Regions from separate parts of the Lysinibacillus sp. PWR01 genome, predicted to be linked through region 1. Evidence: riboswitches for the same ligand, from Rfam matches in the RefSeq annotation. Region 1 holds a riboswitch; the other holds the start of a gene.
The links. Region 1 has a riboswitch for preQ1 ahead of queC (7-cyano-7-deazaguanine synthase QueC). Riboswitches for the same ligand answer to the same signal wherever they lie in the genome.

Region 1 (5,174 bases):
TTCTTAAGGGGAATCGTTGGAAACAAATACTGACAACATATAAGGAAAACCAATCTAATTTCTCATAAAAACATTTTATGCTATGATGTTTAAATTGTGTCTACTAAGTAACACAGTTACATTCATCTAAGAAAGAGGTATTTATGCATCATACACAGTTATCCAAGCGACATTGGTTACTTATCTTAACACTAGCATTATTAACATTTGTTCTTGGGACAAGCGAATTTGTTATTGTCGGGATCTTAACTGATATTTCTTCAAGCCTTCATATGACAAATGCAAAAGCAGGCACACTCGTTTCTGCGTTTGCTATTACATTTGCCATCGCCACACCACTCGTGATGTCAGCAACAAGCCATTTTCCAAAGCGTAAATGGATGCTGTTTTTGATAGGTTCCTTCATTGCATTAAATGCTCTGTGCGTAATTTCAACGAGCTATAGTATGCTCCTTATACTTCGGGTTATGACAGCGATTGTAACAGGCGTATTGATCTCTCTAGCTATGATTGTTGCGAGCGAAACCATGCCGACTAACAAACGCGGCCTTGCTATATCATTCGTTTTCGGTGGTTTTACACTGGCAAATGTAGTTGGCGTACCCATTGGAATTGTTATCGCCGAATGGTACGGCTGGAATGCCACTTTTATGTTAACCACTCTTCTCGGAGGGTTGGCGTTTGCGGCATCTTTTTTTGTCTTACCTACTCGACTCAGCCAAGTACGAAGCTCGATACGCGATCAATTTTCTTTACTAATCCAGCCACGAATTTTAATTGCCTTTTTCATTCCTGCACTTGGGTTTGGTGCAACCTATGCAGTCTTTACGTACCTTGTTCCAATTTTAAAGGGGATGGGTGCACCAAATAATTCTATTAGTTTAATCTTATTCGGTTACGGGTTTCTTTCGATTTTCAGCAACATTCTTGCCAGTAAAATTGCCAGTCACAATGCCATAGGTCGACTTCGGTTTGTTTTTCTCGTCCAAGCAATTGTACTGACAACTTTATTTTGGACGACAAATCATTTTATTTTAGGACTAGCAAACATCGGATTAATGTCACTAATGGCCATCCTCTTAACAACATCTACTCAGCTTTATTTAATAGATTTGGCCGAAATTTATAAACCAGATGCTAAAGGACTCGCTGCTTCTCTTATGCCAGTGGCAAGTAACGTAGGCATCGCCTTTGGGTCTGCATTAGGCGGAATTGTGTATCATCAAGGAAATTTGATGAATGTCACATGGGTCGGTGGTATAGTTGCCGTCTGTGCAAGTCTGCTAACTATCTTTAGTTATCATTTAGATCATAAACAAAAGAAAATGGCATAAAGATGCACTTTAGTAAGAATATAAATCAAACAGACCCATTCGCATAAAGTGAATGGGTCTGTTATTAAAACAATTACTTGTGATACGAATCTTCATAATAAGGAAGGCTATTTCAAAGAATTATCCTGAAATGAGATGTTTTTCTTTCATTGGTCCAACTTTATTTAAAATGATTGCACCAACCATTTGAATAATCGTCTTCACAATAATTTGCCCCAAAATAGCAGCAGGTACCGCTTCCCATGGCAATATATTGGCGCCAAGTGGACTTAAGCCGATTACTACGAAAATTGCAGAATCTAGAAAGCCTCCAACAATTCCACTGTAGAACACACGCCAAGCCATTGGTAATTTTAATCGAGTATAGATTTCTGTATCAGCCGTTTCAGCGACAATAAACGATAGCGCTGATGCTACTACAATCAAAAGTGTATCTCCCAGTAGGAATGATACCACTGCTGATAAAATTAAAGCTGTAATAATAAATAAATACGTTTTTGCTCTACCATATTTATTTTGTACTAGGTCACGAAAAATAAAGGTCGCCCCAATTAAAAGTGTCCCCATCGGAACAATAAACATACCAAAGTGCAATGGTGCAAATGCTGCCGTTACCACATTAGCGATAACAATAGATAATAAATAAAATAATACGCTCATACTATTACTCCTCAAGTAAATTTAAAAGCTTTTTCGTAATGGCACACTATAAACCTCTTTTATTCCCCCAAACAAGGGCATGTAACTGTGGCAGTACTTTAACATCTCTTAATTCTTCATCCTTCATTACTCTATCAATCAGCGCATGATATTTATCCAATAAATGCATAATTAATTGTGAATTATCAGTTGTCGTGAGATCATCATTACCGACTTGAAGATAAAAAGGAATCATTGGATATCGATGGTGAATTTGTTTAGCATAATCGTAATCCTCTTGATTAAAAACGACTATTTTGAGGGATACATGGTGATTGCTGTTTCGATCTTTAAGTTTTTCGAAGATATAAGAAAGCACAGAATAGTCTGTGGTCATTCCAGAACTAGGTGGCTTTGGTGAAATTGTCAGTTCATCAATCTCATACATCCATTTCTGCCACCTACTCCCCTGTGTCTCCACCCCGATTTTTATGCCATTTCCTTTTAAAATGGCAATGAGCTCTGCTAAATGCGGATTGAGTGCAGGATTGCCTCCTGAAATCGTGACAAATGAAAAACCATTGCCCCCCAGACGTTTCAACTCAGACCAAATCTCTTCCGCTGTCATTAAACCACGTTCATCTGTGTAGCCACTCAGCCCTAATACTACACGATAGGTATGACCGTGCGATTTTTACATTTCCCTTCATAATCATGTAAATGATGAGCAGCATCGAAGGTAAATTCCTTGCTTACGAGAACACGCTTTGCATGATAGTTCAATTGATTTCTTTGAATATCCACATCAATTTTTTGAAGTCTCTCGACGATTTTAAAATCTGACATGCCTTAAGACTCCTTCCTATAACGCAAATACTCATCAAGTCCTTTTTTTCGTAGTTTACATGCTGGGCATTCACCGCAACCATTAGCTATGACACCGTTATAGCAAGTCAACGTTCTTTCTCGAACAAAGTCCAATGCCCCGAACTGATCAGCAAGCTCCCATGTCTGTGCTTTATTCAGCCACATCAATGGTGTATCAATTACAAAAGAATCATCCATCGATAAATTTAACGTTACATTCAAGGATTTAATAAAAACATCTCGGCAATCTGGATATCCGCTAAAATCTGTTTCACAAACGCCAGTCACGATATGCTTAGCTCCTACTTGACTCGCTAAAACACCTGCAAATGAAAGAAAGAGAAGATTTCGACCAGGAACAAAAGTCGATGGCAGCTCACCATTATCTCCGTCTTCTACTTCAATATCTTGTCGTGTCAAAGCATTCGGAGCAAGCTGGTTCAGGAGTGACATATCAAGAATATGATGCCTGATTCCAAGTTCACTCGCTATCTCTTTTGCACATTCAATTTCAAGACGATGCCTTTGACCATAATCAAAAGTGACTGCCTCAACCTCTTCAAAACGTTCTTTTGCCCAAAACAAACAAGTTGTACTGTCCTGACCTCCACTAAATACAACAATTGCTTTTTCCTGCTTCATCTATAAAACTCCCTTATATTAAAAAAACAGCACTCTAAGAAAAAGTGCTGCTTTCTTCTTAGTTTTTTAAAGAGGGTAGCTAAAAACCTCTTTCTTGATTGAACTATTCAAATCTTCATTTATCGATTATCAATTTTTTCTGGATTAAGATCGTGGTTCATTAAACGATAATTGGCGATTTCTTCATATTTCGTTCCTGGCTTCCCATAGTTACACCATGGATCGATCGAGATACCCCCACGTGGAGTAAATTTCCCCCAAACCTCGATATATCGTGGATCAAGCAATGCAATTAAATCATTCATAATGATATTGACGCAATCTTCATGGAAATCGCCGTGATTTCTAAAACTGAATAAATACAATTTTAGTGATTTACTCTCAACAATTTTTTTATCCGGGATATACGAGATGTACATCGTGGCAAAATCCGGCTGATTTGTCAAAGGGCATAAACTAGTGAACTCTGGACAATTAAACTTAACGAAATAATCTCGATTGGCATGTAGATTATCCACTGCCTCTAATACTTCAGGTGCATAATCATAGGAATACTTTGTACCTTGATTACCTAATAGGGTTAAATCTTTTAATCCTTCTTCATGACTTCTGCCAGACATAAAAAAACCTCCTTGTAAAAATGTTTCCCAACACTTTTCAAGAGAGGCATCACCAATCAGTCTATTAAAACATAAGTAAAAACATAAAAAAGCCACGTCCGATATGGACATGGCATATTGTCATGTTTCCATAGTTTTTTATAGAGGGTATCAGCTATGAACCTCTCCCGTTCTAGTCCGGGCATTCTTTTCTTCAATATCGTACAAAAAATAGTACAGCACGTCAAATAGATTTTTTTATAAAATCTTACCCTATGGAATACGAATTACAAGCATTATGAAAACTGCACTTAGACTAGTCACGGAGAACTGTATCATAATAAAGTGTGGTTTTAATGAAAACAGAAAAAATGTTTCCGAAATTCTTGAATCATTTAAACTAAAGATTTCCAATTATCCTTCTAACCATTTGTTAGTAGCACCCCGATTTATAATCGCTCTAAGTCCTGATATTCTTTCATATAAGGACCATCCTCTGCAACATATGAATGATACAATGCCTTTACTGCAAAATTTTTCTCTAAACCCATTTCAGATTTTAGCTTTTTTAATTCATCATGCAATGTTCGATGTTCATTGATTAGCTTTAGCATAATTGATTTATTATATTTCATTATATTCATCCTTTTTTTCTATAACTTGAGGAATTACAACTTTAAAATAGTTTGGAACTACAAAATACTTGAGCATCGGAAGCTGTTCTAGTATTTTGGAAAGCCTCTCTGTTTTTTTACTGTCGAAAAGAAGAATAAACCTCATTTAGATACATTACGGTGAACCTAATCATAAGTAAAGGTAGTTTTTAAAAAAACAGGCACATTTGTATGAAGCAAATGTAACCGATCTGATTTGTATTGATTAACTGCAATTTATATAAACATTTTTCCCAAAAACACCCTAAATATCACAAAGATTAAACGTAAACTATATATATATTTAATACTTTAAGTGCCATTATTTATGTAGCATGCATTCGAGACAAACGGAGTGCTGTGTGTCACTCATAAGGAAGTAATAGTTAGGAGCCGCATCTATCTGTGTATTGAATGTGGTAGCTGAACGGGTCGAACTA
Region 2 (5,174 bases), on a different contig from region 1:
GGTATGTGCTATACAAGTGCCACGACAGGGAATCCAAAAGGAGTTGTCTATTCACATCGGGGGTTAGTATTACACAGCAACATGCTGAGTATGTCTGATTCTATGGGGATTGCAGAAAGAGATGTCGTGATGCCAATTGTGCCAATGTTTCATGCAAATGCATGGGGGTTACCTTTTGCTAGTGTCAATGTGGGTGCTACACAAGTTCTACCAGGTCCGCAATTTACATCAGCGTTAATAATGGATTTAATCGAACAAGAAAAGGTTACATTAACCGCTGGTGTACCAACAATTTGGATAGGCGCATTACAGGAGCAGGAAAAGAAAGAGCGAGATATTAGTTCTTTAAGAGCGATATGTTGTGGTGGCTCGGCTTCACCAACCCGACTCATTCGGACATTTGAGGAAAAATACGGAATTCCTTATATTGTTGTGTACGGCATGACAGAAACTACACCAATCGTGGCACTTTCCAACTATATGTCATGGATGGATGATTGGCCGATTGAAAAACGTATTGAAGCTCGAGCGATGCAAGGGATGACGATGGCAGGTATCGAATCTAGTATCATTAATGAGAAGGGTGAAGTACCTTGGGATGGCAACACAATGGGGGAATTGCGTTTAAGAGGTCCATGGATTTCTAACGAATACTATCGGGATGAACGAACAGCAGATGCCTATCGAGATGGCTGGTTATATACTGGTGATATTGCAGTACGAACAGAGGATGGCTTTATTAAAATTACTGACCGTACGAAGGATCTTATTAAATCAGGTGGCGAATGGATTTCCTCTGTTGATTTGGAAAATGCACTGATGACGCATGATGCGGTTTTAGAAGCGGCTGTCATTGCCATGCCTCATGCTAAATGGCAGGAGCGTCCATTAGCTTGTGTGGTATTGAAAGAGGGGCAATCAGTAACTGAACAAGAGCTTCTTGCCTTTTTAGAAAATCAATTTGCCAAATGGTGGGTACCAGATGCAGTCGTATTTTTAGAGGAAATTCCAAAGACATCTGTTGGAAAATTTCTGAAAGCAAAGCTGCGAGATAATGTAGCAGATTTTTATCCTAGATCGTTGGTATAGTTAAAAGAGCGATTTCTCTAAACGGAAGTCGCTCTTTTGTTGAGTTATTTAGTTAACATGTGGAAAACTTGTTCAACGTCTTTATCACCACGACCAGAGATATTAATAATAATGCTTTCCTCAGGTAATAAAGTTGGTGCTAATTTTAGAGCATGTGCGACTGCATGTGAGCTTTCAAGAGCAGGAATAATACCTTCAACCTTGGAAAGTACTTGGAATGCTTCTAAAACTTCTTCATTGGTCACGGTCACATACTCAGCACGACCAATTGTTTTCAAATGGCTATGCTCAGGTCCAGCACCGGGATAATCTAAACCAGCTGCTATTGAATAGGTTGGGAGCGGATTACCGTCTGCGTCCTGCAGCACTAAGCATTTGAAGCCGTGTAGCTCACCTGGTGTTCCTTCGTTTAAGGTAGCAGCTTGATCCGGCTCTATTCCAATAAGGCGAACATCTTCGTCTGCAATATAGTCAGCAAATGCCCCAATGGCATTACTACCACCGCCGACACAGGCAAGAACCGCTGTTGGAAGCTTTCCTTCTTTCTCTAAAATCTGTTCACGACTTTCGCGGCTAATCACGGATTGAAAATGTTTAACCATTGTAGGGAAGGGATGTGGACCAACTGCTGAACCTAATAAATAGAACGTAGTTTCATAGTTTTCTACTAAGTCAGCAAATGCTTCATCAACTGCATCCTTTAGGCGACCCTGCCCTTTATCAACCGCTACGACTTTCGCGCCAAGAAGCTCCATGCGAAATACGTTCAATGCCTGACGCTTTGTATCCTCCAAGCCCATATAAATCGTGCAATCCATTCCAAACATGGCACAAGCTGTAGCTGTTGCTACACCATGTTGACCCGCACCTGTTTCGGCAATCACGCGGTTTGCTCCCATACGTTTGGCTAGTAAGATCTGTCCTAGTACATTATTGATTTTATGTGAGCCTGTATGGTTAAGGTCTTCACGTTTTAAATAAATTTTTGCACCACCCAATTGCTTTGTTAAATTTTCTGCAAAATAAAGTGGGGATTTACGACCAACATATTCACGGAAATAGTAATCTAATTCTTGCTTAAAGTCATCATCCTCTTTATACTTTTGAAAATTCTCATCTAGTATATTTAAAACATTTTGAAGCTCCTTTGGAACAAAGCTTCCACCAAATTCACCGAAATATCCCTTTTTCTCTACTACTGTACTCATCTTTACTCGACTCCTCTATGCTAATTTTCCCATAAAAAAAAGCCACTCCAATCCCTCATAAAAAGGACGAGTAACCGTGGTGCCACCTTTATTCGCAATTTTTGCGCGCTTTCCTGCTCCGGTAACGGGGAGCAAATCGGCCTTACATTTGATAAGGCTGCTCTGAAGTCCATTCACAAGTCTGTACTACTGGTTCACACCGCCCACCAGCTCTCTTGAAGTAACAATGCTTGCTACTACTCTTCTTCCTTGCATTTATTAGAAAGAATTGTAGAATATTTTCAGAATAGTGTCAAGAAAAAAGACGAATCTAAAAAGACCCGTCAGTTAAATCAAATTATTAAAGTGAAGGCGTTTGTTTAATGCATACATAATCGGCGCACCGACAGCTAATACAACAAATTCACCCGCTGCTACTGTTAGCCAAGTCCAAAAGAATGGCAGCTCTAAGGCTAAGTTCAGTTCAAAGGCAATGATAAACATGGTGCATGTAAATAGCAATGTATTAATAATTAAACGTGCCCATATATTTTTGACAAATTTACAGATTAAAATAAACAGGCCAAGTGTAATCATTGAATGACCTACACCAAACACTAAATCGTAAATGCCAAGTGGTGAAAATAGATTAGAGATCAATACACCAATAATAATCCCTACGGCAAAGCGTGGATTAAATGCTACTAAATGGTTAAACATCTCGGATACTCGGAACTGTACCTCCGTAAAACCAAATGGTGCAACAAGCATGGTCACAGCAATATAGAGAGCCGCAATGATACCACTTGCTGCTAAAAATTTTATTTTCATATTCATTTCTCCTTAGTTTTTTTTCGTGGGATGGTTACGAACCACGGTGCTTTCACACAAGTAAATATTTTATTATACATATCTAGTAGAAGTCAAATGTCAGACTTTGTCTATAGTGTCCTATCGTCGCAAAATTGTCATAAATATTTTTTACTATGTTGAAAAAAGAAATAGAATAACTAAAACAGCGTAGTTTAGCGGTTTAAAGCGCCAAATTGAATGAAAAACTAAAATATTTTGTCACTTTTAAAAGTCAGAACATTCATAATGTTGTTGACTGAGCTCGATAATAACGATAATATAGCGATACATTCACACTTTGTTTGGATAAAGTGCGGTAGATATTTGAGAACATAATCGGGGGGATTATTTGTGAAAAGCAATGTGAAGAAGCTATCATTCCTTCTTTTTGGATTAGTGTTACTACTTGCTGCTTGTGGTAGTGGTGGCTCTAGTACAACAGATTCAAAAGGAAATGAAACAAACAATGCAAGTGAGAGCGGAAATGCAGACGATAAAACATATAAAATCGGGATTACTCAAATAGTTGAGCATCCATCGTTAAACGCAGCAACGGAAGGCTTTAAAAAAGCAATTGAAGATGCTGGCTTAAAAGTTGAATACGATCCACAAATTGCGCAAGGAGATAACAGCCTTAACACAACGATTGCTAACAATCTAGTGAGTGCAAACGTAGATTTAATTTTTGCTAACTCTACACCTTCTGCACAAGCAGCTGCAACAGCAACAAGTGATATTCCAATTATTTTTACATCGGTTACAGATGCTGTTGGTGCACAGTTAATCGACTCAATGGAGAAGCCAGGGAAAAATATTACAGGCACAATTGATCTACATCCTGAAACGATTTCTAAAACAGTAGCATTCTTAAAAGACCTTGGTGCGAAAAAAGTAGGGATGGTCTACAATGCGGGTGAGCAAAACTCAGTTGCACAAGTTTCAGAAGTGAAAAAGGTTATGGATGAACAAGGTTTAACGGTGGTAGAAGCATCAGCATCCACTTCAGCAGATGTAAAGCAAGCGACAGAATCTCTAATTGGTAAAGTAGATGCTTTCTATATTATTACTGATAACACAGTAGTTTCTGCTTTAGAATCGGTAATTGATGTTGCCAATACGAATAAATTACCATTAATCGTAGGAGAATTAGATTCTGTGGCACGTGGTGGTTTAGCTGCTTATGGATTTGAATATTTCGATATCGGTTATGAAGCAGGTCAAATGGCTGTGAAAATTTTAAAAGGTGAAGCAACACCTGCTGATACACCGGCACAATATCCTCAAAATCTGAAACTATTAATCAATAAAAAAGTAGCGGATGATTTAGGAATCGAAATGAAAGATTCTTGGGGTGCAGAAATTCTAGAAAAGTAAAACGAAGCGGGGGAGAACTATCCCCGCTTTATCTTCATTTTACAAGCGATATAAATAATTAAGAGATTTAGGAGATGATTCAACGATGTTTTTAGCATTATTTGGCGCAGTGGAGCAAGGAATCATCTATGCAATTATGGCACTTGGTGTATATTTAACATTTCGGGTGTTAGATTTTCCGGATTTAACGGTTGATGGAAGCTTTGTAACAGGGGCGGCAACGGCAGCAACAATGGTTTTGCTTGGCTACCACCCAATCTTAGCGACTTTAGTGGCAATTGTTGCTGGATTTATTGCTGGATGTATGACAGGAATTCTTCACACGAAAGGAAAGATTAATCCACTATTATCAGGGATTTTAATGATGATTGCTTTATACTCGATTAATCTACGCATCATGGGGTTAACTGCAGAAAATACGATAGGTCGCCCGAATATTCCACTATTAAACTCTGAAACAATCTTTTCAAAGTTTCAAGCTTTTTGGAGCAATTTAGGGATCGATGCTGCTCTTAATAACCTATTAAAAGGCATGGGCTTTCAGCATGTACCAGGTACATGGAGTGTGCTGATTGTCGTATTAATCATCACGATTTTAATTAAGTTAATAGCAGACTGGTTCTTAAAGACAGAGGTCGGGCTAGCTATCCGAGCAACTGGTGATAATAAACG

Region 2: another riboswitch for preQ1. It lies ahead of ACEVFT_RS00580 (QueT transporter family protein); the one in region 1 lies ahead of queC (7-cyano-7-deazaguanine synthase QueC).

What each region holds. Positions count from the first base shown of each region.
Region 1 covers NZ_JBHERJ010000063.1:2,393-7,566, forward strand. The annotation lists gene ACEVFT_RS12470 (MFS transporter) at 144-1,334, shown strand; gene ACEVFT_RS12475 (VUT family protein) at 1,455-1,994, opposite strand; partial or broken gene queE (7-carboxy-7-deazaguanine synthase QueE) at 2,041-2,601, opposite strand; partial or broken gene ACEVFT_RS12485 (6-carboxytetrahydropterin synthase) at 2,581-2,819, opposite strand; gene queC (7-cyano-7-deazaguanine synthase QueC) at 2,823-3,482, opposite strand; PreQ1 riboswitch class I at 3,535-3,578, opposite strand; gene queF (preQ(1) synthase) at 3,602-4,102, opposite strand; PreQ1 riboswitch class I at 4,227-4,273, opposite strand; gene ACEVFT_RS12500 (hypothetical protein) at 4,531-4,716, opposite strand.
Region 2 covers NZ_JBHERJ010000005.1:3,689-8,862, reverse strand. The annotation lists gene ACEVFT_RS00590 (long-chain fatty acid--CoA ligase) at 1-1,089, shown strand, start outside; gene trpB (tryptophan synthase subunit beta) at 1,134-2,297, opposite strand; T-box leader at 2,357-2,556, opposite strand; gene ACEVFT_RS00580 (QueT transporter family protein) at 2,625-3,107, opposite strand; PreQ1 riboswitch class I at 3,114-3,158, opposite strand; gene ACEVFT_RS00575 (ABC transporter substrate-binding protein) at 3,480-4,502, shown strand; gene ACEVFT_RS00570 (ABC transporter permease) at 4,588-5,174, shown strand, end outside.